DNA from 2 places in the Streptomyces sp. NPDC014882 genome. Region 1 is predicted to be linked to the other one. Evidence: riboswitches for the same ligand, from Rfam matches in the RefSeq annotation. Region 1 holds a riboswitch; the other holds the start of a gene.

The links. A riboswitch is a leader RNA that binds a small molecule or an ion and turns the genes downstream of it on or off. The one in region 1 is predicted to bind S-adenosylmethionine.
Region 2: linked by a shared signal. The riboswitch ahead of thrC (threonine synthase) and the one ahead of ACF09K_RS23350 (aminotransferase class V-fold PLP-dependent enzyme) in region 1 are both predicted to bind S-adenosylmethionine.

The regions. Positions count from the first base shown of each region.
Region 1 is NZ_JBIBWL010000010.1:217,449-232,851, reverse strand. It holds gene ctaD (cytochrome c oxidase subunit I) at 1-1,521, shown strand, start outside; gene ACF09K_RS23390 (cytochrome c oxidase subunit 4) at 1,518-1,916, shown strand; gene ACF09K_RS23385 (Ig-like domain-containing protein) at 2,047-3,303, shown strand; gene ACF09K_RS23380 (hypothetical protein) at 3,366-3,788, opposite strand; gene ACF09K_RS23375 (heme-copper oxidase subunit III) at 3,968-4,588, shown strand; gene ACF09K_RS23370 (c-type cytochrome) at 4,654-5,466, shown strand; gene ACF09K_RS23365 (Rieske 2Fe-2S domain-containing protein) at 5,463-6,521, shown strand; gene ACF09K_RS23360 (cytochrome bc complex cytochrome b subunit) at 6,518-8,140, shown strand; gene trpD (anthranilate phosphoribosyltransferase) at 8,280-9,344, shown strand; SAM riboswitch class IV at 9,463-9,579, shown strand; gene ACF09K_RS23350 (aminotransferase class V-fold PLP-dependent enzyme) at 9,742-11,103, shown strand; gene ACF09K_RS23345 (Lrp/AsnC ligand binding domain-containing protein) at 11,141-11,422, opposite strand; gene ACF09K_RS23340 (rhomboid family intramembrane serine protease) at 11,419-12,153, opposite strand; gene ACF09K_RS23335 (hypothetical protein) at 12,325-12,564, shown strand; gene ACF09K_RS23330 (NYN domain-containing protein) at 12,634-13,977, shown strand; gene ACF09K_RS23325 (NlpC/P60 family protein) at 14,198-15,232, shown strand.
Region 2 is NZ_JBIBWL010000005.1:116,590-131,992, reverse strand. It holds gene ACF09K_RS14220 (PTS transporter subunit EIIC) at 1-136, shown strand, start outside; gene ACF09K_RS14215 (hypothetical protein) at 644-1,210, shown strand; gene ACF09K_RS14210 (NADH:flavin oxidoreductase) at 1,313-2,476, opposite strand; gene groL (chaperonin GroEL) at 2,746-4,368, opposite strand; gene ACF09K_RS14200 (cold-shock protein) at 4,786-4,992, opposite strand; gene ACF09K_RS14195 (MoaD/ThiS family protein) at 5,458-5,733, opposite strand; gene thrC (threonine synthase) at 5,730-7,013, opposite strand; SAM riboswitch class I at 7,032-7,202, opposite strand; gene ACF09K_RS14185 (glucosyl-3-phosphoglycerate synthase) at 7,372-8,343, shown strand; gene ACF09K_RS14180 (trehalose-6-phosphate synthase) at 8,458-9,870, shown strand; gene otsB (trehalose-phosphatase) at 10,217-11,083, opposite strand; gene ACF09K_RS14170 (DUF3263 domain-containing protein) at 11,296-11,568, opposite strand; gene ACF09K_RS14165 (extracellular solute-binding protein) at 11,604-12,827, opposite strand; gene ACF09K_RS14160 (ROK family protein) at 13,033-13,977, shown strand; gene nagA (N-acetylglucosamine-6-phosphate deacetylase) at 13,977-15,164, shown strand; gene ACF09K_RS14150 (1-phosphofructokinase family hexose kinase) at 15,303-15,403, shown strand, end outside.

The sequences.
Region 1 (15,403 bases):
CCGGGCCTGCAGTTCATGTCGAACGAGCAGTTCAACCAGGCGTTCACGATGCACGGCACGATCATGCTGCTGATGTTCGCGACGCCGCTGTTCGCCGGCTTCGCGAACTGGATCATGCCGCTCCAGATCGGCGCCCCCGACGTCGCCTTCCCGCGACTGAACATGTTCGCCTACTGGCTGTACCTGTTCGGCTCGCTGATCGCCGTGGCCGGCTTCCTCACCCCCGCGGGTGCGGCCGACTTCGGCTGGTTCGCCTACTCCCCGCTCTCGGACGCGGTCCGCAGCCCGGGCATCGGCGCCGACATGTGGATCATGGGTCTGGCCTTCTCCGGCTTCGGCACGATCCTCGGCTCGGTCAACTTCATCACCACGATCATCTGCATGCGCGCGCCCGGCATGACCATGTTCCGCATGCCGATCTTCACCTGGAACGTCCTGCTGACCGGTGTCCTGGTCCTGCTGGCCTTCCCGGTCCTCGCGGCCGCGCTGTTCGCCCTGGAGGCGGACCGCAAGTTCGGCGCCCACATCTTCGACGCCTCCAACGGCGGCGCGCTGCTGTGGCAGCACCTCTTCTGGTTCTTCGGCCACCCAGAGGTGTACATCATCGCCCTGCCGTTCTTCGGGATCATCTCCGAAGTGATCCCGGTGTTCTCCCGCAAGCCGATGTTCGGCTACATGGGCCTGATCGCCGCGACCATCTCGATCGCCGGTCTGTCCGTGACGGTGTGGGCGCACCACATGTACGTCACCGGTGGCGTCCTGCTCCCGTTCTTCTCCTTCATGACGTTCCTCATCGCCGTCCCGACGGGCGTGAAGTTCTTCAACTGGATCGGAACGATGTGGAAGGGGTCGCTGAGCTTCGAGACCCCGATGCTGTGGGCGGCCGGCTTCCTGATCACCTTCACCTTCGGTGGTCTGACCGGCGTCATCCTGGCCTCGCCGCCGATGGACTTCCACGTCTCGGACTCGTACTTCGTGGTGGCCCACTTCCACTACGTCGTCTTCGGCACCGTCGTCTTCGCGATGTTCTCCGGTTTCCACTTCTGGTGGCCGAAGTTCACCGGCAAGATGCTCGACGAGCGCCTCGGCAAGATCACCTTCTGGACGCTGTTCGTCGGCTTCCACGGCACGTTCCTGGTCCAGCACTGGCTGGGCGCCGAGGGCATGCCGCGCCGCTACGCGGACTACCTGGCCGCCGACGGCTTCACCGTCCTGAACACGATCTCGACGATCAGCTCGTTCGTGCTCGGCCTGTCCGTCCTGCCGTTCTTCTACAACGTGTGGAAGACCGCCAAGTACGGCAAGCCGGTCCAGGTCGACGACCCGTGGGGCTACGGCCGCTCCCTGGAGTGGGCGACCTCCTGCCCGCCGCCGCGCCACAACTTCCTCACCCTGCCGCGGATCCGCAGCGAATCCCCGGCGTTCGACCTGCACCACCCGGAGATCGCAGCGCTCGAGCAGCTGGAGCACGCCGGTCACGGCGCCGCCGCCGTCGCGGGCAGCAAGGAGGCCGGCAAGTGAAGATCCAGGGCAAGATGTTCATCTGGCTGAGCGTCTTCCTGCTCGTCATGGCGACCGTCTACGGCGTCTGGTCCAAGGAGCCGGCCGGTACGACGGCCCTCTTCCTGGCCTTCGGCCTGTCCATCATGGTCGGCTTCTACCTGGGCTTCACCGCCAAGCGGGTCGACACCGGTGCCCAGGACAACAAGGAGGCGGACGTCGCGGACGACGCCGGCGAGCTGGGCTTCTTCAGCCCGCACAGCTGGCAGCCGCTCTCCCTGGCCATCGGCGGCGCCCTCGCCTTCCTGGGGGTCGCGGTCGGCTGGTGGCTGCTCTACTTCTCCGCCCCGATGATCCTCATCGGCCTGTGGGGCTGGGTCTTCGAGTACTACCGCGGCGAGAACCGCACCCAGTAGCACGCGCCGCGCGCGGCAGAGCCCGGACACTCCGTGAGGAGCGTCCGGGCTCCTGCTTTTGCCCTAACGGGTATCGCCCGTACGTGTCACCCAGCGCGCCGTGGCCGACGCCGCTCCCTAGCGTGAAGCCATGAGCCACGAACCCCGCCCCCGCACCGTCGTCAGCTGCACGCTGCTGGTGATCGCCCTGGTCGCGGGCGCAACCGCCTGCGGCTCGGACGGCAACCCGCTCGCCTCACGGCCGTACGACGCCACGGACCGGATCTCGTTCAACGTCCCCCGCGGCGACGCCGAGAAGGCCGACCCGGACAAGCCCCTGGAGATCAGGGCGGAGGACTCCGGCGAGCGGATCACCGACGTCACCGCCCTGGACGCCGCAGGCCGCTACGTGGCGGGCGAACTCGCCGCCGACGGCCGCCGCTGGCACAGCACCGAACCGCTCGCCGCGGGCGCCCGCTACACGGTCCGGGTGAGCACCGAGGACGAGGACGGCGCCCCCGGTCGCCGGGTCCTCACCTTCGACACCGGCACGCCCACCGCCAAGAAGCGGCTGACCGTCACCTTCGGCCCCGGCACGGGCACCTACGGCGTCGGACGGCCCGTCACCGCCGAACTGAACCGGCCGGTCAAGGACCCCGCCCAGCGGGCCGTCGTGGAACGCTCCCTGAAGGTCGACGCCAAGCCCTCCGTGCAGGGCGGCTGGCACTGGGTGGACGACAGGACGCTGCACTACCGCCCGAAGGAGTACTGGCCCGCCCACGCCACCGTCCGCGTCCGCAGCAACCTCGACGGCATCAAGGTCGGCGACCGGCTCTGGGGCGGGAGGTCGAAGGACATCGCCTTCACCGTCGGCGACCGCGTCATCGCCGTCACCGACGCCTCCGCGCACTCCCTCACGCTCTACCGCAACGGCGAGGAGGTGAAGGAGATCCCCGTCACCACCGGAAAGCCCGGTTTCGAGACCCGCAACGGCGTCAAGGTCGTCCTCGGCAAGGAGTACTTCGTACGCATGCGCGGCACCACCGTCGGCATCGCCGAGGGCTCCTCGGAGTCGTACGACCTGCCCGTGTACTACGCCACCCGCGTCACCTGGAGCGGAGAGTACGTCCACGCCGCCCCCTGGTCCGTCGGCTCCCAGGGCTCCGCCAACGTCAGCCACGGCTGCGTGGGCATGAGCACCGAGAACGCCGAGTGGTTCTTCGACAACGTCCGCGAGGGCGACATCGTCCAGGTCGTCAACAGCGACGGCGACACGATGGAGACCTTCGGCAACGGCTTCGGCGACTGGAACCTGGACTGGAAGAAGTGGCGCGAGGGCAGCGCCCTGACCGCCGACGGCCGGAAGACCCAGGAGGACACCTCCAGGCTCCGGCCGACGGCCGTCTAGGACGCGCCCGACGGGAAGGGCCGGGCGCGCCCCAGGACGCCGCGCGGGGCGCCGCCGTCCTTTCAGGACCCGCCGGCGCCCTCGGGCACGCCCACGAGGCTCCGGCGGCTCAGCAGGGCCGCCAGGGCCGCCGCGAACTCCACGGGCTCCACCGGCAGCGTCACGGCCGCGTCGGCCCGGCTCCAGGTCGCCAGCCACGCGTCCTGCGGCCGCCCGATGAGCAGCAGCACCGGCGGGCAGCGGAACACCTCGTCCTTGATCTGCCGGCACAGCCCCATGCCACCCATGGGCACGGCCTCGCCGTCCAGCACGCACACGTCGATCCCGCCCCGGTCCAGCTCCGTCAGCACGGCGGCGGGCGTCGCGCACTCCAGGAACTCGACCAGGGGCGCGTCCGGGGCCGGCCGCCGGCCGGCGGCCAGCCGCACCTGCTCCCTGGTGTCGGCGTCGTGGCTGTAGACCAGCACCGTGGCGGTCGCCTGCATGGTTCCTCCGCGTCATTGGAGTGGAACTTCGGGGTACCGATGGGGCGGATGCTACTCCCCCGGACACCTCGTCAACACCTGTGGGAACATGCCCGCGATGGGCCATACGGGCAGTCCACGGGGTGCGGACACTCCGAACGGCACCCCCCGGAGTGAGGGCGGGATAAGCGACCGACATAATGTCGGTCGTGGCGACAGCAACGACAGTAGACACCGGGCACGCGCACCCGTCGGTCAATCGGCCGAACCTCACCAGCGTCGGAACCATCATCTGGCTGAGTTCCGAGCTGATGTTCTTCGCGGCCCTCTTCGCGATGTACTTCACCCTGCGATCGGTGACGGGTCCCGATCACTGGAAGGAAATGGCGCACGCGCTGAACCTTCCGTTCTCGGCGACGAACACCACGATCCTGGTGCTCTCCTCGCTCACCTGCCAGCTCGGCGTCTTCGCCGCCGAGCGCGGTGACGTGAAGAAGCTCAGAATGTGGTTCATCGTCACCTTCGTGATGGGTGCGATCTTCATCGGCGGTCAGGTGTACGAGTACACCGAGCTGGTCAAGAAGGACGGGCTCTCGCTCTCCTCCGACCCGTACGGCTCGGCGTTCTACCTGACCACCGGGTTCCACGGCCTGCACGTGACGGGTGGCCTCATCGCCTTCCTGTTCGTCCTCGGCCGCACCTACGCGGCGAAGAGGTTCACCCACGAACAGGCGACCGCGGCCATCGTCGTGTCCTACTACTGGCACTTCGTCGATGTCGTCTGGATCGGCCTCTTCGCCACGATCTACCTGATCAAGTAGCCGGGCCCGATCCCGCACCCGTCCCAGAAGCATCGACGCAGAAGATCCTGACACCGGGGTAATCCGTGAAAAAGCTCTCCGCACGACGACGCCATCCGATGGCGGCGCTCGTCGTCCTACTCCTCGCGCTGGCATGCACCGGGGGGCTGTACGCCGCGTTCGCACCCGCGAGCAAGGCGCAGGCAGACGAAACCGCACAGTCCCTCGCCATCGACGAGGGCAAGAAGCTCTACGCCGTCGGCTGCGCCAGCTGCCACGGCACCGGCGGTCAGGGCACCTCCGACGGTCCGAGCCTGGTCGGCGTGGGCGCCGCGGCAGTCGACTTCCAGGTCGCCACCGGCCGGATGCCGGCCGCGACCTCCCAGGGCGCCCAGGTGCCCAAGAAGAAGAACATCTACACGCAGGCCGAGATCGACCAGCTCGCCGCGTACATCGCCTCGCTCGGCGCCGGCCCGGCCGTCCCCACCGAGGCCCAGTACGGCCCCGAGGGCGCGGACATCGCCAAGGGCGGCGAGCTGTTCCGGACCAACTGCGCCCAGTGCCACAACTTCACCGGCAAGGGCGGCGCCCTGACCCGGGGCAAGTACGCACCTTCGCTGGAGGGCGTGGACCCGAAGCACATCTACGAGGCCATGCAGACCGGCCCGCAGAACATGCCCTCCTTCCCCGACACCACCATGTCGGAGCAGAACAAGAAGGACATCATCGCGTACCTGGACGCGGTCAACAGCTCTGACACGGAGAGCCCCGGCGGCCTCGAGCTGGGCGGCCTCGGGCCGGTCAGCGAGGGCCTCTTCGGCTGGATCTTCGGTCTCGGCGGGCTGATCGCCGTCGCCGTGTGGGTCGCCGCCCGGACCGCAAAGGCCAAGAAGTCATGAGTAGCCAAGACATCCCAGAAGAGAACCTGCCCGCTGAGCAGGACCACGCCCACGGAGCCGTAGGCGTCGCGGACGAGAAGAACCCGTTCGCCGACCCCGGGCTGCCGCCCCACGAGCACCGCGTGCAGGACATCGACGAGCGGGCCGCCAAGCGGTCCGAGCGTGCGGTCGCCTTCCTGTTCACGCTGTCGATGCTGGCCACCGTCGGCTTCATCGCCTCCTACGTGGCGATCCCGCACGACAAGTCGGTCTTCATCTTCCCGCTCGGCCACATCAGCGCGCTGAACTTCGCGCTCGGTCTGACGCTCGGCGCGGCCCTGTTCTGCATCGGCGCGGGCGCGGTCCACTGGGCCCGCACCCTGATGTCCGACGTGGAGATCGCCGACGAGCGGCACGCGATCGAGGCGGCGCCCGAGGTCAAGGCCAAGGTCATGGCCGACTTCCGGGACGGCGCCCGGGAGTCCGCGCTGGGCCGCCGCAAGCTGATCCGCAACACGATGTTCGGCGCGCTGGCCCTCTTCCCGCTCTCCGGCGTCGTCCTGCTGCGCGACCTCGGTCCGCTGCCCGAGGACAAGCTGCGGCACACGCGGTGGTCCAAGGGCAAGCTGCTCGTCAACATGAACACCAACGAGCCGCTGCGTCCCTCGGACGTCGCCGTCGGGTCCCTCACCTTCGCCAAGCCGGAAGGCCTGGAGGAGGAGGACCACGACTTCCAGACCGAGATCGCCAAGGCCGCCCTGATGATCGTCCGCATCCAGCCGGACAACATCAAGGACAAGCGCGAACTCGAGTGGTCGCACGAAGGCATCGTGGCGTACTCGAAGATCTGCACCCACGTGGGCTGCCCGATCTCCCTGTACGAGCAGCAGACGCACCACGTGCTGTGCCCCTGCCACCAGTCCACCTTCGACCTGTCCGACGGTGCCCGAGTGATCTTCGGTCCCGCCGGTCACGCCCTGCCGCAGCTGCGCATCGGCGTGAACGACGAGGGCTACCTCGAGGCGCTCGGCGACTTCGAAGAGCCCGTCGGTCCTGCCTTCTGGGAGCGCGGATGAGCAACAAGGACGACCGCCGCAAGGCACCCGCGGGCGAGCGGGTCGCCGACTGGGCCGACGGCCGCCTGGGGATCTACTCCCTGGCCAAGGCCAACATGCGCAAGATCTTCCCGGACCACTGGTCCTTCATGCTCGGTGAGATCTGCCTCTACAGCTTCATCATCATCATCCTCACGGGTGTGTACCTGACGCTGTTCTTCCACCCGTCGATGAACGAGGTGGAGTACCACGGCAGCTACGTCCCGCTGCAGGGCCAGCTGATGTCCGAGGCCTTCAACTCGACCATGCACATCTCCTTCGACGTGCGCGGTGGTCTGCTCATCCGGCAGATCCACCACTGGGCCGCGGTCATCTTCCTCGCCGGCATGTTCGTGCACATGATGCGCGTCTTCTTCACGGGCGCCTTCCGCAAGCCGCGCGAGATCAACTGGCTGTTCGGCTTCCTGCTGTTCGTCCTGGGCATGTTCACCGGTTTCACCGGCTACTCGCTCCCGGACGACCTGCTCTCCGGCACCGGTGTCCGCTTCACGCAGGGCGCGATCCTGTCCGTGCCGATCGTCGGCACGTACATCTCGATGTTCCTGTTCGGCGGGGAGTTCCCGGGCGGCGACTTCGTCGCGCGGTTCTACTCGATCCACATCCTGCTGCTGCCGGGCATCATGCTCGGACTCGTGGTCGGCCACCTGATCCTGGTCTTCTACCACAAGCACACCCAGTTCGCGGGTCCCGGACGCACCAACAAGAACGTCGTCGGCATGCCGCTGCTGCCGGTCTACATGGCCAAGGCCGGAGGCTTCTTCTTCCTGGTCTTCGGCGCGATCGCGGCCATGGCCGGCATCGCGACCATCAACCCGATCTGGGTGCTGGGCCCCTACCGTCCGGACCAGGTGTCCACCGGCGCCCAGCCCGACTGGTACATGGGCTTCGCCGAGGGCCTGATCCGCGCGATGCCGGGCTGGGAGATCAACTTCTGGGGCCACACGCTGGTCATGGGCGTGTTCGTCCCGCTGGTGCTGTTCGGTCTGTTCCTCGGTGTGATCGCCATGTACCCGTTCATCGAGTCGTGGGTCACCGGCGACAAGCGCGAGCACCACATCCTGGACCGCCCGCGCAACGCCCCGACCCGTACGGCCTTCGGTGTCGCCTGGGTCACCGGCTACCTGATCATGCTGGTCGGCGGTGGCAACGACATCTTCGCCACCCACTTCCACCTGTCGATCAACGCGGTCACCTGGTTCGTCCGGATCGGCTTCTTCGCCGGACCGGTCATCGCCTTCGTGATCACCAAGCGGATCTGCCTCGGCCTCCAGCGCCGCGACAGGGACAAGGTGCTGCACGGTCGTGAGACCGGCACCATCAAGCGCCTGCCGCACGGTGAGTTCATCGAGGTGCACGAGCCGCTCAGCCAGGAGGCGCTCTACACGCTCACCTCGCACGAGCAGTACAAGCCTGCCGAGATCGGCCCGACGGTCGACGAGAACGGCGTCGAGCGCAAGGTGAAGCGCACCGAGAAGGTCCGCGCCAAGCTCAGCAAGGCGTACTACGGCGAGGACAGCCAGATCGCCAAGCCGACCGTCGAGGAGTACAAGGAGATCACGAGCGGCCACGGCCACCACTGATCACTGCGTCGCCACGCACCCCAGAAGGGCCCCGTCCGGTGTACGGACGGGGCCCTTCGCCCTGTCCGCGGCTGGATAGGGTGGAAGCGTCGAGACACGCGTCCCGCGGAGCGGGACCACACTGATCCAGGAGCGACTCATGAGCGCTGTGACCCCCGCCGGAGGCGACACCGCGGCGGACCGTTCCTGGCCCGAGGTGCTGAACGCCCTGCTGTCCGGCCGCGACCAGAGCGCCGACGCCACGGCGTGGGCGATGGACCGGATCATGCGCGGCGAGGCCACCGACGCGCAGATCGCCGGCTTCGTGGTGGCGCTGCGCGCCAAGGGCGAGACCGTCGAGGAGATCAACGGACTCGTCCGCGCGATGTACGAGCACGCGAACGTGATCGAGGTGCCCGGCCCGGCGGTCGACATCGTCGGCACGGGCGGCGACGGCGCGAAGACGGTCAACATCTCCACGATGTCCTCGATCGTCGTCGCCGGCACGGGCGTCAAGGTCGTCAAGCACGGCAACCGGGCCGCGTCCTCGGCCTCCGGCGCCTCGGACGTCCTGGAGAAGCTCGGCGTCCGCCTCGACCTGACCCCGCGGCGGGTTGCCGAGGTCGCCGAGGAGGCCGGCATCACCTTCTGCTTCGCCGTGACGTTCCACCCGGCGCTGCGCCACGCGGGCGCCGCGCGCGGCCAGCTCGGCATCCGCACGGTGTTCAACGTGCTGGGCCCGCTGACCAACCCGGCCAGGGTCCGCGCCCAGGCGGTCGGTGTGGCGGACCCGCGCATGGCGCCGATCGTCGCCGGCGTCTTCGCCGAACGCGGCCACTCCTCGCTGGTGTTCCGCGGCGACGACGGCCTCGACGAGCTGACGACGACCTCCACCTCCCGGGTCTGGGTCGTGCGGGAGGGCCGGGTGACCGAGGAGTCCTTCGACCCGCGCGACGTCGGCCTCGACCTCGTTCCCGTCGAGGCCCTGCGCGGTGCGGACGCCGCCCACAACGCCGAGGTGGCGCGCAGGCTGCTGGACGGCGAGAGAGGGCCGGTCCGCGACGCCGTCCTGCTGAACTCGGCGGCCGCCCTGGTCGCCCTGGAGCCGACCGGGGGACCGCTCGCCGAGCAGCTCCGCGCCGGCATGGCCAGGGCCGCGGAGTCCCTCGACTCGGGGGCGGCGAAGCGGACGCTGGAGCGCTGGGCGGCGGCCACCCACGCCTGAGCCGGGACGGCGGCGGGCGGGGCGCGGTCCGAACCCCTGGTGTCCCGGGACCTCCTGGTGTCTCAGGAAATGGACCGCGCCTTGCGCGCCGGTGATCGTGTGGCAAGATGCCGTACCAGGTCATGAGTGACAGTCATGAGGCCCCGGCCGACTGTCCGGCAACCCTCCGTCCGTGGCGGGGTGCCCCGGGTGAGGACCAGGCCGTGGAGACAGAGCTCCGCGGCAAGCGCGGACCCCTCGTCACGCCAGGGGTCCTGGTCGTCGAGGAGCCTTCCGTGAGCAAGCGAATGCGATAGGGCCGCAGAGCCCCGCCTCCGCATCCCCCTTCACCTTTCCCCGTGCTCGAGCCGTAGCCGCTCGCACGGTGAATTCCCCTGCCTCTCACGGGAGTTGCGCCATGTCCGTCTCCACCGCTGCCACCGCCCCGACCCTTTGCGCCCCTCTGCCCGTTCTGGGCCGGGATGTCACCGTCCCGCTCGTCACCGGCGGCGAGGTCGGCTACGCGGCCCTGGACTACGCCGCCAGCGCGCCCGCCCTCCAGCGCGTCTGGGACGACGTGGCCGCCTACGCCCCCTACTACGGCAGCGTCCACCGCGGCGCCGGGTACCTCTCCCAGCTCTCCACCGACCTCTTCGAGAACGCCCGCCGCACGGTCGCCGGGTTCCTCGACTGCCGGCCCGACGACCAGCTCGTCTTCACGCGCTCGACCACCGACTCCCTCAACCTCCTCGCCGCCGCCCTCCCCGCCGGCTGCCAGGTCTTCGTCTTCGAGACCGAGCACCACGCCGCGCTGCTGCCCTGGAAGGACGCCCGGGTCACCTGCCTCGACGCCCCGCGCACCCCGCTCCAGGCCGTCGCCGCCCTGGAGCGGGCCCTCGCCGACCGGGAACCGCACGGCCCGGCCCTGGTCTGCGTCACCGGCGCCTCCAACGTCACCGGCGAGCTGTGGCCCGTACGGGAACTGGCCGCCGCGGCCCACGCCCACGGCGCCCGGATCGTCCTGGACGCCGCCCAGCTCGCCCCCCACCACCCGGTGTCCGTGCGCGACCTCGACGTCGACTGGGTCGCCTTCTCCGGCCACAAGCTGTACGCCCCCTTCGGCTCCGGCGTGCTGGCCGGCCGCGCCGACTGGCTGCGGGCGGCCGAGCCGTACCTCGCCGGCGGCGGCGCCAGCCGCAGGGTGACCCGGCGCGCGGACGGGGGAGTGGACGTCCAGTGGCACGAGAGCGCCGCCCGGCACGAGGCCGGCTCCCCGAACGTCATCGGGGCCTACGCCATCGCCTCCGCCTGCGAGGCCCTCACCGAAGCGGGCTTCGACTCCCTGGTGGCCCGCGAGCAGTACCTCGTGGAGAAGGTCCGCACCGGCCTCGCGGAGGTCCCCGGGATGAGGATCCTGTCCCTCTTCGGCGACGACGCGCCGCGGGTCGGCGTGATCTCCTTCGTCGTGGACGGCTGGAGCAGCTCCCACCTCGCCGCCGCGCTCTCCGCCGAGCACGGCATCGGCGTCCGCGACGGCCTCTTCTGCGCCCACCCCCTGGTGCGCACCCTCCTCGACGGCGACTCCCGCGACCAGGGCGAGTGCGGCGCCTCCGGGGCGGCCCCCGGCGAGAGGTCCCTCGACGCGATCCGCGTGAGCTTCGGCGCGGGCACCCCCGACGAGCACGTCGACCGCTTCGTGGCGGCGGTACGGGAACTGGTGACCCGGGGCGCGAAGTGGCGCTACCACACGCGGGACGGCCGCTGCGTCCCGGAGGCGTAGCCGCCGCCCCGCCCGCCCCGGGCGGTGTCGCGGCCGGTCAGGAGTCCAGGCCGATGGCGAACGCCGCCTCGAGGTCGTGCTGCGAGTAGGTGCGGAAGGCGACGTGCGTGTCCGTCGCCTCGACGCCCGGGATCTTGCTGATCCGCCCCGGGATCACGTCGGCGAGGTCCTCGTGCTGCCGCACCCGCACCATGGCGATCAGGTCGTAGGTGCCGGTCACGGAGAACACCTCGCTCACGGACTCCAGCGAGGCGATCGACTCCGCGATCTCGGGGATCCGGTCCACGCTGGTCTTGATGAGGACGATCGCGGTGATCACGGCTGGTTCTCTCCCTCGGGGGCCGGGGCTGGGCTGCCGCCCACTCTAGTGGGCCGGGTGAAGCGGACCCACGCGTAGACGAAGCCCAGCCCGAAGCCCACCAGGTGCGCCAGGTACGCCACGCCCGGCCCCGGCCCGGCCCGGCCCGCCGCCACCCACTGCAGCGCGGCCCAGAAGGGCAGCACGACCCAGGCCGGGAAGCGCAGCGGCAGGAAGAAGAGGAACGGCAGGAGACTGGTGACGCGGGCCCGGGGGAACAGGTACAGGAACGCTCCGAGGACCGCCGAGATCGCCCCGGAGGCGCCGACCAGGGACTGCCCGGAGCCGGCGTTGGCGGCGGCGTACCCCAGCAGCGCCAGGGCGCCGCAGCCGAGGTAGAAGAGCGTGAACTCGAGGCGGCCCATCCGGTGCTCGGTCATCGCCCCGAAGACGTAGAGGAAGAGCATGTTGCCCAGCAGGTGCACCCAGCCGCCGTGGACGAACAGGGCCGTGAAGGAGGTGAGGGCGGACCCCGGCGACCCGTCGAACACGTCCGCGGGGATCACGCCCCACCGGCGGAAGTAGGCGCGCTGCGCGAGCGCCGCCGCCTCGCCGGTGCCGTACGCCGGATCGAGGCCCGAGGCCGGGCCGATCACGAAGACCGTGCAGCACAGGGTCATCAGTCCGTACGTCACGGGCGCCACGGGGTGCCGGACGGCCCGGCCCAGGGACCTGCTCCAGTCGCGGATCATGCCTACAGAGCATGACGCAACGGGACGTACCGGACCCTCCCGCCTCGCCGCCGTGGACGGACGGGCGGCGGGGACCCGCCAGGCCGTAGGGTTACGAGCCACATGGTCCGGGGAGCCTTCGGCGCGCCCCGGCCCCCGAAGACCGACACTAGAAGGAAGCGGACAGTCACGATGACGGTTCCCCTGCCGACCGCCGCGACGCGGTGGCGCTGCACCCTCTGCGGCAACCTCACGCGCTTCGACGTGACGCGCTCGTCGAAGGTCGTCGAGTACGTCCACCTCGATCTCGCCGGTGAGGCGAAGGTGGAGGAGCGCGAGGTGGTCAGTGAGACCATCGAGTCGGTGCGGTGCCGTTGGTGCAACGCCGTGGATCAGGTGGAACTGGTGGACCGGCCGGGCGCCGGATCCTGAGGATGGGGCTCCCCCGCCCGGGCGAAGCCGGGGGCGGGAGGGGGTCCGCACGGAATTGGGGTGTGACGGATGGTGGAGACCACGGGCGGGGGGCCGGGCGACGGCGCCGCCGAGGTGCTCGACCGTCCCCTGCCCGACGGAGTGCGGCGCCGGGTCGTGCAGATCGCCTCGGACGGCTTCGGCGGCCTGACCGTCGCCGAACTGCCCGCCCAGTTGCGGCAGTACGCCCGGTTCGCCCCGAACCGGCGGGCCAAGTTCGCGGGCAACGCGATGGCCGCGGCGCTGGAGGGCGATCCGCTGTTCCGGCAGCGCATCGCGGAGAAGCTCAGGGAGGCCCAGCCGGAACTGGCCGGCGCCCTGGACTCCGGTACGCCGCCGCCGGCCGCGGACCCGCTCGACGTGGCCGCCGCGGCCTACGTGCTGCGCCCCGCCGGCTGGGTCAAGCTGGTCACCGCCGCCGGCGAGGAGGCCCTGCGGGCGGACGCCGAGCGGGCCGACGAGGAGAGCCGGGCGGAGCTGGAGCGGCTGCGCGAGCAGCTCGCCGAGGCCCGTGAGCTGACCCGGACCGAGACCGAGCGGCTGCGCGCCGAGCTGGACGCGGCGAAGCGGGAGGCCGAGTCGCTGCACCGCAAGCTGCGGTCGGCCCTCAGCGACGTCAAGCGCGGCGAGGCGGCGCTGCGCAAGCTCCAGGGCGAGATGGAGGCCGTGCGCGGCGAGGGGCAGGCGCAGGTGTCCGCCGCAGAGAGCGAGTCGCGGCGGCTCAAGACGCGGCTCGGCGAGGCGGAGGCCGCGCTGGAGGCCACCCGGCGCGCGGCCCGCGAGGGGCGCAGCGTCGAGGACATGCGGGTACGGCTGCTGCTCGACACCCTGCTGGAATCGGCCCAGGGGCTGCGCCGGGAACTGGCGCTGCCGCCGGTGTCGGTGCGCCCGGCGGAGACCGTCGACGCGGTCGAGCCCGGCCGGATGACCCCGAAGGACATCGCGGCCCGCGCGCTGTCGGAGAACGACCCCGCGATCCTGGACCAGTTGCTGGCGCTGCCGCAGGCGCACCTCGTCGTCGACGGCTACAACGTCACCAAGACCGGTTATCCGCAGATGCCGTTGGAGAAGCAGCGGCTGCGGCTGCTCGGGCAGCTCTCGGCGCTCGCCGCGCAGACCGGCGCCGAGGTCACCTGTGTCTTCGACGGCGCCGAACTGGTCGCGCCGGTGCTGCTGGCGCCGCCGCGCGGGGTGCGGGTGCTGTTCTCCAAGCCGGGGGTCACCGCCGACGAGCTGATCCGCCGGCTGGTGCGGGCCGAACCGTCGGGCCGGCCGGTCATCGTGGCCTCGACGGACCGCGAGGTGGCCGACGGGGTGGCCAGGGCGGGGGCCCGGCCGGTGGCTTCTGCGGTACTCCTGAAGCGACTGACCTGAAGGTCCCGGAGGTCAACGTAAAGGCCCAATGCCCGAATTGGCGCAATCGTCACGCAACGTAGCGTCAATCGCGCGTCACTGCACGTGGATTGAGGGTAAAGAATGCAGTGCGTCACCGACTTTTTCGGCTCCAGGATTTGAAGTGATCACAAGAAGGTCACTAGGGTCTGCCTTCGAACCTCCGCACGAGTGATCACTCACATGAAGGAGCTCGCTCTCCGTGGCGTCCCACCGTCGACCCAAGCAGCCGAGTCGCGCACGCGTGACCTTGCTGACCACCGCGGCCGCCGCCGCTGTTGCCCTCACCTCGCAGGCCGCCAACGCCGCGCCGAGCGAGAAGCCGAGCAAGGACGAGGTCAAGTCCAAGGTCGACAAGCTCTACGAAGAGGCTGAGCAGGCCACCGAGAAGTACAACGGGGCCAAGGAGAAGCAGGAGAAGCTCCAGAAGGAGATCTCCACCATCCAGGACGACGTCGCCCGCGGCCAGGAAGAGCTGAACCAGCTGCGCGAGTCCATAGGCCAGGCGGCGGCGGCCCAGTACCGCTCCGGCAGCATCGACTCCTCGCTCCAGCTGTTCCTGTCCTCCGACCCGGACGACTACCTGGACAAGGCGTCCACCGCCGACCAGCTGAGCGCCCAGCAGGTCGAGTCGCTGAAGAAGATCCAGGACAAGCAGCGCGAGCTGGCCCAGGACCGCGCGGAGGCCTCCGACAAGCTCGAGGACCTCGCCTCCACCCGCACCGAACTGGGCAAGAAGAAGAAGGAAGTCCAGAGCAAGCTCGCCGAGGCGCAGAAGCTCCTCAACACGCTGACGGCCCAGGAGAAGGCCGCGCTGGCCGCCTCCGACGCCCGCGCCAGCCGTGACGCCGGCGAGCGCGTCGACCTCGGCAACACGGGGGCCGCCTCCGGCCGCGCCATGGCCGCCTTCCAGGCCGCCCAGGGCAAGATCGGCTCGCCCTACGTCTACGGTGCCACCGGCCCGTCCTCCTTCGACTGCTCGGGCCTGACCTCCTGGGCCTTCGCCCAGGCCGGCGTCGGCATCCCGCGCACCTCCCAGGCCCAGGCCAACGCCGGCACGCGCATCTACTCCCAGTCCGACCTCAAGGTCGGCGACCTGGTCATCTTCTACGGCGACCAGCACCACGTCGGCTTCTACGCGGGCAACGGCCAGGTGCTGCACGCCCCGCGCACCGGCACCGTCGTGCGCTACGAGTCGATCAACAACATGCCGTACCAGTTCGGCGTCCGGATCTGAGCGTCCTCCCGGCCGCGACACCGGCACGCCCGAACGGGCGAATCACCGCGACGTGAACTGACCCCGCACCCCGCCCATGACCTGCGTCGGAGGCGGGGTGTCACGTTGTGTGGCCGCCGCGGTCTTTGGTGGGCCCCCCGTCGCGCGGCTACTGTCTGCCGCGTTTCCCCG
Region 2 (15,403 bases), on a different contig from region 1:
GCTGACCGGGTACGCGGTCGGCTTCGCCGCCACCTACCTCTTCGGCGTCACCGACCACGTCATGGCGGCCGCCGGCTCCGGACGCCCGGCCGACGAACCGCCCGGGGACCGGCCGCCCTCACGATCCGTCCGGTGAACCCGCTCAGGGACCGGCCGCCCCACGACCCGGCCGTGAACCCGCCCGGGCACCGGCCACCCCCACGACCCGGCCGGTGAACCCACCCGGGTCCTGACGGGCGCCGTGGCCCGGCCGATGCCCCACCCGGGTCCTGGCGGGCGCCGTGGCCGCCGTCCCGGCAGGGGACGGCGGGAGTGGGCGGGAGCCGGCGGGGCGTCCGGAGCCGGTGTCCGCGGAGGGTGCTCTCCGGGCCGGGCCCGGCCGGGCCCGGAGGCGTCGGGGGAAGGCGGGTTCTTCTCGCGGAGGGCGGCGCGGGTGAGGAAGCCGGCCCGGGGAAGCCGGCCCGGTCCGTCCGGCCCGGCCGTCGGTCCGGAAGGACCGGGCGCGCCCCGGTCCGCCGGCGGGATGTGCGACGGTTGGGTCACCGGTGCCGCGCACCCGGACCGCGGGAGGACCCGCGGCGGGACCGCGCACCGGGGCAGCACGCCGCAGGACGACACGCCGCAGGAAACGGAGACGCCCGTCATGAACCACGCCCAGCTCACCCACCTGGGCCGCGCCCTGCGGCTGCTCGGTGAGCACGGGGACGCCCTGACCGCCGACACCCCCGACGCCAAGCTGCACGAGGTCAAGGCGGACCTGCGGCGCGCTCTGGAGCTCCTGGAGGAGGGCGTGACCTCGGCCGCGCCCAGCACCCGGTGCGCCGAGCACCCCAACGGACCCGTGGACAACGCCGCCCCCGACCTGTGCCTGCTGTGCGAGACCCGGCGGCGGGCGGCCCGGCGCGCCGAGTTCAACGGCCCCGCCCCGCAGGCCCCGCACCCCACCGCCCCGTCCCGCTACGGCGTCCGCGGCGACCGCCCCCAGCCCCAGCAGCGCTGGCTGCCGGAACTGTGGAACGGCCAGGAGTGGCAGCTGTGCGGCACTCCCCGGCGCGACCGCCACGAGGCCGAGCTGTACCTCGCCGCCCTGCGCCGGGGATCCCGCCCCGCCATGGCCTACCGCCTGGTGCACGAGTTCACCGACTACGAGGTGCTGCGCGTCTGGGGGATCCCGGTGAAGACCGACATCGAGCCGCTGGGCAACCTGTAGGCCGGGCCGCCCTCCCGGCGGATCGGACCGGTCGGCCTCGACCCGGTCCGGTCCGGTCCGGTCCAGCCCGGTCCGGCCCGGTCTGATCCGGTCCGGTCCGTGTCAGCTCAGGGTCTTCAGGGACGCCGCGTCGTACGGCTCCAGCTCGTCGAGGCGGCCGGTCAGGACCTTGGCCGCCCACTCCGGGTCCTGGAGCAGCGCACGGCCGACGGCCACCATGTCGAACTCGTCGCGCTCCAGCCGGTCGAGCAGGTCGTCGATGCTCCTGAGGCCGGAGCCCTCGCCCTGGAAGGCCTTGAAGAACTCGCCGTCGAGACCGACCGACCCGACGGTGATGGCGGGCCGGCCGGTCAGCTTCTTCGTCCAGCCCGCGAGGTTGAGGTCGGAGCCGTCGAACTCGGGGACCCAGTAGCGGCGCGTGGAGGCGTGGAAGGCGTCGACACCGGCCGCGGCGAGCGGGGCGAGGATGGCCTCCAGCTCCTCGGGCGTCTCGGCGAGGCGCGCGTCGTAGGCGTCCTGCTTCCACTGCGAGTAGCGGAAGACGACCGGGAACTCCGGCGACACGCTCTGGCGCACGGCGGCGACGATCTCGGCCGCGAACCGGGTGCGGGACACCGGGTCGCCGCCGTAGGCGTCGGTGCGGCGGTTGGTGCCCGCCCACAGGAACTGGTCGACCAGGTAGCCGTGGGCGCCGTGGATCTCCACGCCGTCGAAGCCGATGCGCTCCGCGGCCGCCGCGGCCTCGGCGAAGGCGCCGATGACGTCGTCCAGGTCGCGCTGGGTCATCGCCTTGCCGGTGCCCTCGGTGCCGTCCGTGCGCACGCCGGAGGGGCCGACGGCGGGGGCGTCCGCGACGGGCGGCTGGCCCTGCTCGCGCACCATGCCGATGTGCCACAGCTGCGGCATGATCGTCCCGCCGCCCGCGTGCACGGCCTCGGCGACCTTCGCCCAGCCCGCCAGCTGCTCCTCGCCGTGGAACCGCGGCACCCGGTCGCTCTGTCCGGCGGAGTCGTGGCCCACGTACGTGCCCTCGGTGACGACGAGGCCGACACCGGCGGCGGCGCGGCGGCCGTAGTACGACGCCACGTCCTCGCCGGGGATGCCGCCGGGGGAGAACATGCGGGTCATGGGCGCCATGGCGATGCGGTTCGGCACGGTCAGGCCGTTGAGGGAGACGGGACGCCCGAGGACCTCGGCGGCGCGGGCGGCGGCGGGGGAGGTGGCGGGAGTGGCGGGGGTGGCGGGGGTGGCGGGGGTGGCAGTCACGGCAGAGGACTCCTCGGAGAGGTCACGGCGGACATCGAGCGGCGGACGTGGAGCAGCGGACATTCCGGATGGTATGTGCACATGCAAGCACTGCCCTCCCCTCTCAACGGCCCTCCCGCTCCCGCCATTCCGCCCGCTCCCCCGCCGCCCCTGTGATCCGGGCCACGCCGGCCAGGGCCGCCCCGCACGGCGGGACCCCGGGAACGCCCGAGGGCGGCACCCCCTCGATGGGGATGCCGCCCTCGGTGGAAACCCGAGCCGGATCAGGCTCAGAAGTCCATGTCACCGCCCGGCATGCCGCCGCCGGCCGGGGCCGCGGCCTTCTCCGGCTTGTCGGCGATGACGGCCTCGGTGGTGAGGAACAGCGCGGCGATCGACGCGGCGTTCTGCAGCGCGGAGCGCGTCACCTTCGCCGGGTCGATGATGCCCTCGGCGATCATGTCGACGTACTCACCGGTCGCGGCGTTCAGGCCGTGGCCGACGGGCAGGTTGCGCACCTTCTCGACGATGACGCCACCCTCGAGACCACCGTTGACGGCGATCTGCTTGAGCGGGGCCTCCAGGGCGAGCTTCACGGCGTTGGCGCCGGTCGCCTCGTCACCCTCGAGGTCGAGCTTCTCGAAGACCGAGGTGGCCTGCAGCAGGGCCACGCCACCACCGGCGACGATGCCCTCCTCGACGGCCGCCTTCGCGTTGCGGACGGCGTCCTCGATGCGGTGCTTGCGCTCCTTGAGCTCCACCTCGGTGGCGGCGCCGGCCTTGATGACGGCCACGCCGCCGGCCAGCTTCGCCAGACGCTCCTGGAGCTTCTCGCGGTCGTAGTCCGAGTCGCTGTTCTCGATCTCGGCGCGGATCTGGTTGACCCGGCCCGCGACCTGCTCCGAGGAGCCGGACCCGTCGACGATGGTGGTCTCGTCCTTGGTGATGACGACCTTGCGGGCCTTGCCCAGGAGGTCCAGGGAGGTGTTCTCGAGCTTGAGACCGACCTCCTCGGAGATGACCTCGCCACCGGTGAGGATGGCGATGTCGTTCAGCATCGCCTTGCGGCGGTCGCCGAAGCCCGGGGCCTTGACGGCGACGGACTTGAAGGTGCCGCGGATCTTGTTGACGACCAGGGTCGACAGGGCCTCGCCCTCGACGTCCTCGGCGATGATCAGCAGCGGCTTGCCCGACTGCATGACCTTCTCCAGGAGCGGGAGCAGGTCCTTGACGTTGGAGATCTTGGAGTTCGCGATCAGGATGTACGGGTCGTCGAGGACGGCCTCCATACGCTCCATGTCGGTGGCGAAGTACGCCGAGATGTAGCCCTTGTCGAAGCGCATGCCCTCGGTGAGCTCGAGCTCGAGACCGAAGGTCTGCGACTCCTCGACCGTGATGACGCCTTCCTTGCCGACCTTGTCCATGGCCTCGGCGATCAGCTCGCCGATCTGGGTGTCGGCGGCGGAGATGGAGGCCGTCGAAGCGATCTGCTCCTTGGTCTCGACATCCTTCGCCTGCTCGAGCAGGGCACCGGAGACGGCCTCGACGGCCTTCTCGATACCGCGCTTGAGGGCCATCGGGTTGGCGCCGGCCGCCACGTTGCGCAGGCCCTCGCGGACCAGCGCCTGGGCGAGGACGGTCGCGGTGGTCGTACCGTCACCGGCGACGTCGTCCGTCTTCTTGGCGACTTCCTTGACCAGCTCGGCGCCGATCTTCTCGTACGGGTCCTCGAGCTCGATCTCCTTGGCGATGGAGACACCATCGTTGGTGATCGTGGGGGCGCCCCACTTCTTCTCGAGGACGACGTTGCGGCCCTTGGGGCCGAGCGTCACCTTGACGGCGTCCGCGAGCTGGTTCATGCCGCGCTCGAGGCCGCGCCGCGCCTCCTCGTCGAACGCGATGATCTTGGCCATGTGAAGTGGTCCCTCCAGGACTGGGGGTGATTCCTTCGGACCGCGCCCGCGCCCGCGACGGACGGCTCGCCGGCCCCGTGGTTCCTTGCCCCACCTGGCCTGCGGGCCTCACCGACCCGGTCCTTCGTTGTCACTCTCACCTTCAGAGTGCTAACGCAATGATTAGCACTCGCCTGTGCCGAGTGCAAGCGCCTCCCCGGGATACGCAGGTGAACGGGGGGTGGCGGCGGACGCCGGCGGGCGGCCGCGCGCGGGCCGGAGGCGATCACGGGCGGCTCCGGACGGCGCGCGGCCGCGGACACGCCGAAGGGCTCGCACCCCGGGAGGTGCGAGCCCTTCGACGGTGAAGCCGGTGAAGCCGGTGGAGCTGATGAAGCCGGTGGAACAGAAGAACGTCGCTGCAAGTCGGCGCGTGCTTCAGCCGGTCGCGAGCCGGACCATGTCCGCCTGCGGCCCCTTCTGGCCCTGCGAGATCTCGAAATCGACCCGCTGACCCTCTTCCAGGGTGCGGTATCCGTCCATCTGGATCGCGCTGTAGTGGACGAAAACATCCGCACCACCGTCGACCGCGATGAAGCCGTACCCCTTCTCCGCGTTGAACCACTTGACGGTGCCCTGAGCCATGCCTAACTCCCCTATTACTGGCCCTTGCACAGATCCGCACTTCGCGGATCCGGGTCAGACCTCACCCCCCAGTTGGTTGGGGGCGTGCGCCGGAACGCGTCGACCGCGGCCGAATGTATCCGCACGACTGCCCTCTGCAACAGGTCAATCGGACGAGAAATCTGGACGTGAAGAGTCCGCAGAAGAGTGAGAATTCGCCCGAATTCAGGGCAAGTCGACCCCCGCAAAGGGAAGGAAAGGCGCAAAACACATGCACAGTTTGGCTGTTTCTCATCGCCCGCCCCGGCGGAACTCCTTCGCGGCCGGCGGGCAATGAGCGGCGCGTTCCCCAACCCTACCGCGCTCAACCACACTGAATTGCCCCCTCCGCTTCTCTCGCGGAGGGGGCAATTCGATGAACTCTCGGTAATTGACCTTACCCACGGTTACTACCAGCGGGTACTACCGACGGGTACGGAGGGTCGGTCAGCCGCCGGCCACGGCCGGGATGATGGAGACGCCGGCGCCGTCCGGGGTCGCCGTGTCCAGCCCCTGCTCGAAGCGCACGTCGTCGTCGTTGACGTACACGTTGACGAACCGGCGCAGCTTGCCCTGGTCGTCCAGGACGCGGGCGGCGATGCCGGTGTGGTTCTTCTCCAGGTCGGTGATGACCTCGCCGAGGGTCGCGCCCTCGGCCGGGACCTCGGCCCTGCCACCGGTGTAGGTGCGCAGGATGGTCGGGATGCGGACGGTCACGCTCATGCGAGGCCAGCCTCTCGGAAGGAGTCCAGGGTGGGGCGGATGGTGGCGGTGAGGCCGGTGCCGGCCACCGCGTCGAGGGTCTTGAGGCCGTCCCCCGTGTTGAGGACGACGGTGGTCTTCGTCGGGTCCAGGAGACCGTTCTCGATCAGCTTCCTCGTCACACCGACGGTCACGCCGCCGGCGGTCTCGGCGAAGATGCCCTCGGTCCGCGCCAGCAGCTTGATCGCGTCGACCACCTGCTCGTCGTCCACGTCCTCCACCGCGCCGCCGGTGCGGCGCGCGATGTCCAGCACGTAGGGCCCGTCCGCCGGGTTGCCGATGGCGAGGGACTTGGCGATGGTGTCCGGCTTCTGCGGCCGGACCACGTCGTGGCCCGCCTTGTAGGCGGTGGACACCGGCGAGCAGCCCTCGGCCTGCGCCCCGAAGATCTTGTACGGCCGGTCCTCGACCAGGCCGAGCCCGATCAGTTCCTGCAGTCCCTTGTCGATCTTCGTGAGCTGCGAGCCGGAGGCGATCGGCACGACGAGCTGGTCGGGCAGCCGCCAGCCGAGCTGCTCGCAGATCTCGTACGCCAGCGTCTTGGAGCCCTCGGCGTAGTACGGCCGCAGGTTGACGTTGACGAAGCCCCAGCCCTCGCCGGCCGGGTCGCCGATCAGCTCGGAGCAGAAGCGGTTCACGTCGTCGTAGTTGCCCTCGATGCCGACGAGTTCGCCGCCGTAGATCGCGGCCATGACGACCTTGCCCTGCTCCAGGTCGTGCGGGATGAACACGCAGGAGCGGAAACCGGCGCGGGCGGCGGCGGCGCCGACGGCCCCGGCCAGGTTGCCCGTGGAGGAGCAGGACAGGGTGGTGAAGCCGAAGGCGCGGGCGGCCTCGATGGCCTGGGCGACGACGCGGTCCTTGAAGGAGTGCGTCGGGTTGCCGGAGTCGTCCTTGACGAACAGCTTGCCGGCGTCGACGCCCAGCTCGCGGGCCAGGTTGTCGGCCTGGACGAGCTTGGTCCAGCCGGGGTTGATGTTGGGCTTGTCCGCCACGTCGGCCGGGACGGGCAGCAGCGGCGCGTAGCGCCAGATGTTCGCGGGGCCCGCCTCGATGCGCTTGCGGAGCTCCTCGGCCTCGTAGGACGAGAAGTCGTACGCGATCTCGAGCGGGCCGAAACACTCCTCGCAGGCGAAGACCGGGCCGAGGGGCACGCGGTGTCCGCACTCGCGGCAGGAGAGCGCCGCGGCGGGACCGAGGTCGACGGAGTTCGTGGTGCTTGCAACTGTCTGCGCAGCCATGTGAGGCGAGGCCCTTTCTCCTCATCTTCCTCACGACGCATCTCGCCGTGAGACGGATTTGGCACCTTCCCTAGCCGGGAGCCTCACCACATCGACGTGACGCGTGGGCGGTCACGCCTGGCGGCGCGCGCGGCTGGAGGGTTGCCGGGGCTTCATCGGGCCGTATCCCTCTGCCCCTCTGGATGAGCGGTATGAAGTTGTGAACAGCGGCCACCTCGGACATGCGATGGTCATCCGCGTTGTTCAAGACTGTAACCGAAGGCCAGGACAGTTGAGACAGACGTCCGAACCGCGAGATGGATCACACGGTCACCCCGCGTGCACCGCGTGTGATCACGACAGTGAGGAGCCGCAGACCGTGCTGAAGGAAGCCGAGACCTGGCTGGCCACCCGCTCCTGGTCCGTGACCGACCGCCCGCTGCACCGCCTCCTGGCCGCGAAGCGCGCCTCGGGCCAGTCGGTGTCCGTGGTGCTGCCCGCCCTGAACGAGGAGGAGACGGTCGGCGACATCGTCGCGGTCGTCCGCCACGACCTGATGCGGCAGGTCCCCCTCGTCGACGAGATCGTCGTCGTCGACTCGGGCTCCACCGACCGCACCTCGCAGGTCGCCGCGGCGGCCGGGGCGCGCGTCGTCCACCGGGACGAGATCCTGCCCCGGATACCGGCCGTGCCCGGCAAGGGGGAGGTGCTGTGGCGGTCGCTGCTCGTGACGGGCGGGGACATCGTCTGCTTCGTCGACGCCGACCTCAGGGAGTTCTCCTCCGACTTCGTCTCGGGGATCGTGGGCCCGCTGCTCACCGACCCCGGGGTGGACCTGGTCAAGGCGATGTACGACCGTCCGCTGGGCACCGGGCCGGACGCGTCCGCCTCCGGCGGGACGGCGGGCCAGGGCGGCCGGGTCACCGAGCTCATGGCCCGCCCCCTGCTCAACATGCACTGGCCTCAGCTGGCCGGCTTCGTGCAGCCGCTCGGCGGCGAGTACGCGGCCCGCCGCAGCCTGCTGGAACGGCTCCCGTTCCCCGTCGGCTACGGCGTGGAGCTGGGCATGCTGGTCGACGCCCTGCACCTGGTCGGCCTGGACGCCCTCGCCCAGGTCGACGTCGGCGTCCGCAAGCACCGCCACCAGGACGGGCAGGCGCTCGGCAGGATGGCGGCGGCGATCTACCGCACCGCGCAGCTCCGGCTGGCGCGCGGGCACCTGATCCGCCCCGCCCTCACCCAGTTCGAGCGGGGCGCGGACGGCTTCGAGCCGCGCACCCACTCCGTGGACACCGAGGAACGGCCGCCGATGGCGGAGATCGCCGAGTACGCGGAACGCAAGGTCGCCTAGGCGGCGTCGCGCGCAAGGTCGCCTAGGCGGCGTCGCGTGCACGGCCGGGCGCGACCCGGCCACGGACCGCATCCGTACGTTTGAGCGTTTACGGACCGGGCTAGGTTGTGGCGTATGGCTTCCACGCGTGCTGCTGTTGTCGAGGGTGCTCAGGTGCTGGTCGCGTCCAACCGCGGCCCGGTCTCCTACCAGGTGCGCGAGGACGGTTCGCTGCACGCCAGAAGGGGCGGCGGCGGACTGGTCTCGGGCCTGTCGGCGATCGGGCCGGACGCGGGCGCCCTGTGGGTGTGCTCGGCGCTCTCCGACGACGACCGCGAGGCGGTGCGGCGCGGGGTCGGCGAGGACGGCGTCCGGATGCTCGACATCCCGGCCGACGTGCACGCCGACGCGTACAACGGCATCGCCAACTCCGTGCTCTGGTTCGTCCACCACCTGCTGTACCAGACCCCGCTGGAGCCCGTCTTCGACGCGGAGTTCCGGCGCCGGTGGGCGTCGTACGAGGCGTACAACCGCGCGTTCGCGGAGGCGCTCGCCGAGGAGGCCGGCCGGGGCGCGGCGGTCCTGGTGCAGGACTACCACCTCTGCCTGGTCCCGGGCATGCTCCGCGAGCTGCGGCCCGACCTGCGCATCGGCCACTTCTCGCACACGCCGTGGGCGCCGGTGGACTACTTCGCGCTGCTCCCCTCCGACATCCGCGCGCAGCTGCTGCGCGGCATGCTCGGCGCGGACCGCCTGGGCTTCCTGACCAGGCGCTGGGCGGACGCCTTCACCGCGTGCTGCGCGGAGTTCGCGGGCGGAACCGGCAGCACGGAGATCGGGGTGCACGGCCTCGGCGCCGACGCCGACTTCCTGCGCACCCGCTCCCGCGAGAGCGACGTCGAGGAGCGCATCGCCGCCCTGCGCGAGGAGATCGGCGAGGGCCGCAAGGCCGTCGTGCGCGTCGACCGCACCGAGCTGTCGAAGAACATCGTGCGCGGCCTGCTGGCCTACCGGCAGCTCCTCGACGACCACCCCGAGTGGCGCGAGCGCGTCGTGCACGTGGCGTTCGCCTACCCCTCCCGCCAGGACCTCGCCGTCTACCGCGACTACACGGCCGAGGTGCGGCGGCTGGCGGAGGAGATCAACGAGCGCTACGGCACCCCCGGCTGGACCCCGGTCGTGCTGCACGTGAAGGACGACTTCGCCCGCTCCCTGGCCGCGTACCGCCTCGCCGACGTGGCCCTGGTCAACCCCATCCGCGACGGCATGAACCTGGTCGCCAAGGAGGTCCCGGTCGTCTCCGACGAGGGCTGCGCCCTGGTGCTGTCCCGTGAGGCGGGGGCGTACGGGGAGCTGGGCGAGGACGCGATCGTGGTGAACCCCTACGACGTCCTGGAGACCGCCGGCGCCCTGCACGAGGCGCTGACCATGGCCCCGGAGGAGCGGGCGGAGCGCACCAAGAGGCTGGCGGCGGCCGCGACCGCGCTCCCTCCGGCCCGCTGGTTCCTGGAACAGCTCCAGGCCCTCCAGGCCCTCCCCCGCGACTGACCCCGACGACCACCCGAGCCGCCCCGTGCCCCCGGCCCGCCCGCCGGGGGCACGCGCACGCGCGCCCGGCCCCTCCCGCGTCCCGGCCCGGACCGCCCGCCGGCCGCCCCCGCCCGGCAGCACGCGCAGTTGCCCCGCGACCCGCCACCCCAGCCCGCCGGCGGACGCCCGCGGCAGCCCCGCCCCGCCGGGAGCACGCGCACGCACCCCCGGTGGTTCACCGCGGCCGGGCCGTCGACGCCCTCACCGGCCCCGGCCGCCCGGCAGGACCCCGACAGCACCTCACCGTCACGCCCGCACCCGCCACCCCAGCCCGCCGGGGGCACGCGCACGCGCCCCCGGTGGTTCACCGCAGCCGGGCCGCGAGTGACCGCAGCAGGTCCACCACTCCGGCGGGGCCCTCGACGACCAGGTCCGCCCGTTCGGAGAGTTCGGTCACCTCGGAGCTGCCGCTGGCCACGAGCAGCCCGGGGACGCCGTCGGAGCGGAGCTTGTCGACGGCGGCGAAGGCGGGCAGGTCACCGAGGTCGTCGCCGGCGTAGAGCACGGCCCCGGCGCCGATCTCGCGGACGTACTCCGTCAGCGCCACGCCCTTGTCCACGCCCGGCGGCCGCAGTTCCAGCACCATCCGGCCCGGCTCGACGACGAGCCCGTGCCGGGCCGCGAGGTCGGCGAGCGGGCGGCGCAGCGCCTCGAACGCGGCCTGCGGGTCCTCCGTCCGCCGCGTGTGCACGGCGACGGCCCGGCCCTTCTCCTCGACCCAGGTCCCCGGCCACGCCCCGGCCGCCTCCAGCACGGCGGGCAGTTCGGCCCGCACGGCCGCGACGCCGGGGTGCGGGGCGGGCGCGGAGACGGCCCCGGTGCGGGCGTCCCACCGCTCGGCTCCGTAGTGCCCGAGCACGGTCAGCCGCTCCAGTCCCGGCACCCCGGCGAATCCGCCGTGGCGCACGGCCACCTCGGCGGGCCGTCCGGTCACCACGGCGACCGAGGCCACCTTCGGCGCCAGCTCCGCGAGCGCGGGGAGCGCGTCCGGGTGCGGCCGCGCGTCCTCGGGGTTCTCGACGATCGGCGCGAGCGTCCCGTCGAAGTCGAGCGCGACGAGCGCGGTGCGCGGCGCGGCCAGGATCGCGGCGAGCGCCTCGCGGCCGCGGGGGGTGACGGGGGTGGGGAGGGAGGGGTGGGAGTCCGTGGAGTGCGTCTCTTGGGTGCCCATACGGTGACGATAACCGGCGGGGCCCGCACCTCCGGTTGCCGGGCACGGTGACCCGGTCGCCCCGGTCGACTCGGCGGACCCGGCCGACCAGACCGACTCGGCGGACCCGGCCCGTCCGGCGTTCGAGGACGAGGCCCCCGGGACCGTGGCGGGGGCCGGGGCCGGCGCCCCCGGCCCGCCCGCACGGACTCCCCGGCGCGGTCCCGGGGGCCTCACCGCTCCGCCCGGCGGGCCTCCCGCACCCGGCGGAGCCGGTTCACCGTCACCGGGTCGTGCGCCAGCGCCCGTACGTCGTCCAGCAGCGCGTTGAGCAGCTGGTAGTACCGCACGGGCGACAGGTCCAGCTCCTCGCGGATCGCCCGTTCCTTCGCGCCGGGCCCCGGGAAGCCGCGCCGCTCCAGGGCGAGGATGTCCCGCTCCCTCGCCCCGAGCCCCTCGTGCCGGCCGGGCCCGTCGTGCCCGTTCTCGTCCGCTGCCCGCTCCATGTCCCGCACGGTAGCCCAACCGCACGGGACCCGGCTCAGTCGCGGGTGCCGCTCTCCAGGGTGGTGGCCGTCGTCTGGAGCTGTCCGAGGACCCCGGCCGGGCTGCCGCCGGGCTGCACGGCCTGACCGATCCGCTTCTTCACGTCCGCGCTGACCGCCGCCCAGGAGGTGCGCCCCACCGGGTACAGCTCGGAGACCGGCAGCTGGTCGAGGAAGGGCTTGAGGTCGGCGTCCCGGGAGGCGGCCGTCATGGTCTGGGAGGCGGAGTTGGTGACGGGCAGCAGGTCGTACTCGCGGGAGAAGTCGAGGACGTTCTCCTCGCTGTAGACGAAGTTCAGGAAGTCCCCGATCTGCTCGGCGTGGCCGTTCCGCTTGAAGGCCGTCATCCAGTCGGCGACGCCCATGGAGACCTTGGTCGGCCCGTCGATGCCGGGCATGGGGACCATGCCGAACTTCACGCCCTTCTTCGCGGCGGTCTTCATCAGCGAGGGGTGCCCGTTGAGCATGCCGACCTGGCCGGCGGCGAACGCGGCGAACGCGTCGGCCCGATCGAGCCTGCCCGGCGCGACCGGCCCGGTGAGGCCCTTGCCGACCAGTTCGTTCTTCAGCCAGGTGAAGGTGTGGACGTTCTCGGTGGAGTCGAGGCTGTAGCCGGTGGCGGTCCCGGTGTAGCCGCCCCCGCCGCTGAGCAGCCACTGCATGGTCTCGGCCTGCGCCTCCTCGGGGCCCAGCGGCAGGGCGTACGGGTACTTCACGCCGTCCGCCTTCAGCGCCTCCGCGTCCTTCGCCAGCTCGGCCCAGGTGGTCGGCGCGCTGATGCCGGCCTCGGCGAAGAGGGTCTTGTTGTAGAACAGCAGCCGCGTGGAGGAGGCGAACGGCATGCCGTACTGCACGCCGCGCACCTCGCCCGCGTCGGCGAGCTGGGGGACGAAGTCGGCCTGGACGGGGATGGAGAGGACGTCGCCCGCCGGATAAAGGAGGTCCTCGTCGGCGTAGTCGGCGTAGGCGCCGATCTGCGCCATGTCGGGGGCCTTGCCGGCGTCGACCAGTTTCTTGACCTCGCGGTCGACGTCGTTCCAGGAGTGGACGGTGACCTCGACGGTGACGCCGGGGTGGTCCTTCTCGTAGGCGTCGACCAGCGCGTCCCAGTACTTCCGGGAGCTGTTGGCGGCGCTGTCGCCGTAGTCGGCGGCGACGAGCGTCAGGGTGACGTCGCCGGAGCCGCCGGTGACCCCGCAGCCGGCGATCACCGCCGTCATGCTCAGGGCTGCCGCCACCGCGATCGTTCCCGACTTCCCTGCCCGCCGCCGCACTGTGCTCTCCCGTTCCCCTGGACGGCCGGGCCCTCCGTGCGCACACGATCCACACATGATTGCTCCGACCAATGAAACCGATATCCGGAACAAGGTCTACACCACGCAAGTGGACTAGACCTCTCACGGGTCCTCGGTCCACACTGTCCCCGTGAGACACGTCATCGCCCTCGATGTGGGCGGCACCGGGATGAAGGCCGCCCTCGTCGGGGCGGACGGCGCGCTGCTGCACCGGGCCCGCCGGGCCACGGGCCGCGAGCGCGGTCCCGACGAGGTCGTCGCCGGCGTCCTCGACTTCGCCGCCGAGCTGCACGCGTACGGCGCGGAGCACCTCGGCGGGGGCGCGGCCGCGGCCGGGGTCGCGGTCCCCGGCATCGTCGACGAGGCGAACGGCGTCGCCGTCTACGCCGCCAACCTCGGCTGGCGCGACGTCGGCCTGCGCGCACTCCTCACCGAGCGGCTCGGCGGCGTCCCGGTCGCCCTCGGCCACGACGTCCGCACCGGCGGACTCGCGGAGGGGCGCATCGGCGCGGGCCGGGGCGCCGACCGCTACCTCTTCGTCGCCCTCGGCACGGGCGTCGCGGGCGCCATCGGCGTGGGCGGGCGGGTGGAGGCGGGCGCGCACGGCTCCGCGGGCGAGATCGGCCACATCGTCGTACGCCCCGGCGGTACGCCCTGCCCCTGCGGGCAGCGCGGCTGCCTGGAGCGGTTCGCGTCGGCGGCGGCGGTCGGCGAGGCGTGGGCGGCGGCCCGCGGGAACCCGGAGGCGGACGCCGCGGACTGCGCGAAGGCCGTCACGTCCGGCGACCCGGACGCCGTCCGGATCTGGCAGCGGGCGGTCGACGCGCTCGCCGACGGCCTGGTCACCGCCCTCACCCTGCTGGACCCGCGCACCGTCGTCATCGGTGGCGGCCTCGCCGAGGCGGGGGAAACCTTGTTCACACCGCTGCGGAACGCCGTCCGCCGGCGGGTCACCTTCCAGAAGCTCCCGGACATCGTCCCGGCGGCGCTGGGCGACACCGCCGGATGCCGGGGAGCGGGACTCCTGGCCTGGGATCTCCTCGATTCGTCCGACCGTACGGAGGTAACGTCCTGATGGCCACCCCCCCAGGGGCGCGAGGCGCCGCCACGCGGCCGCGGGTGCTGACCGGCGCGCGGGTCGTGCTGCCCACGGGCACGGTTCCCGGCGGCCGCGTCACGATCGACGGCACCCGCATCGTGCCGAACGCCCCGCACGGGACCCCGCGGGAAGCCGCCCACACCGTCGACGTGACGGGCCACTGGCTGGTCCCCGGCTTCGTCGACCTGCACAACCACGGCGGCGGCGGAGCCTCCTTCTCCGGCACCGCCGACGAGGTGCAGCGGGCGATCCGCGCCCACCGCCGGCACGGCACCACCACGCTCGTCGCGTCCACCGTCACCGACGACATGGACGTCCTGGTCCGGCAGGCCGGCCTGCTCAGCGAACTGGCCGAGCAGGGCGACCTGGCCGGCATCCACTTCGAGGGCCCGTTCATCTCGCCGTGCCGCAAGGGCGCCCACTCCGAGGGCCTGCTGCGCGACCCGGACCCGGCGCAGGTGCGCAAGCTCGTCGACGCGGCGCGCGGCAGGGCGAAGATGGTCACCCTGGCGACCGAACTGCCGGGCGGCATCGACTCCGTACGGCTGCTGGCCGAGCACGGGGTGATCGCGGCCGTCGGCCACACGGACGCCACCTACGAGCAGACGGCGGCGGCGATCGCGGCGGGCGCGACGGTCGCCACCCACCTCTTCAACGCGATGCCGCCGCTCGGGCACCGCGCGCCGGGCCCGATCGCCGCGCTGCTGGAGGACGAGCGGGTGACGGTCGAGCTGATCAACGACGGCGTCCACCTGCATCCGGCGGCACTGGAGCTGGCGTTCCACCGGGCGGGCGCGGGGCGGGTCGCGTTCGTCACGGACGCGATGGACGCGGCCGGCACCGGCGACGGCCGGTACCTGCTCGGCCCGCTGGAGGTCGAGGTCAGCGGGGGCGTGGCCCGGCTGGTGGAGGGCGGTGCGATCGCCGGGTCGACGCTGACCCTGGACCGCGCGTTCCAGCGGGCGGTGACGGTGGACCGGCTGCCGGTGGAGGACGTGGTCGCGGCCCTGTCCGCCAACCCGGCCCGGCTGCTGGGCCTGGCCGACCGGGTGGGCTCCCTGGAGCCGGGCAAGGACGCCGACCTGGTCCTGCTGGACGAGGACTTCGACCTCAAGGGCGTGATGCGGCAGGGGGTTTGGGTGGTGGATCCCGGGCTGGGCTGAAATCTCCGCCCGTACGGGGACGGTGGCCGACCCGGGGGGTGGGCCGACCGCCGTCTCTTTGGCATGATCAGGCCGTCCGGAAGGGCGCATCCATGCAAACGGCGGCCGAACGCCGCTGATCGGGGGAGGTCGGGCCAGGTGATTCTCACGGTCACGCCGAACACCGCGCTCGACGTCACCTACCGCGTCCCGGCCCTGCTGCCGCACGCCGCGCACCGGGTGACCGAGGTGACGGAACG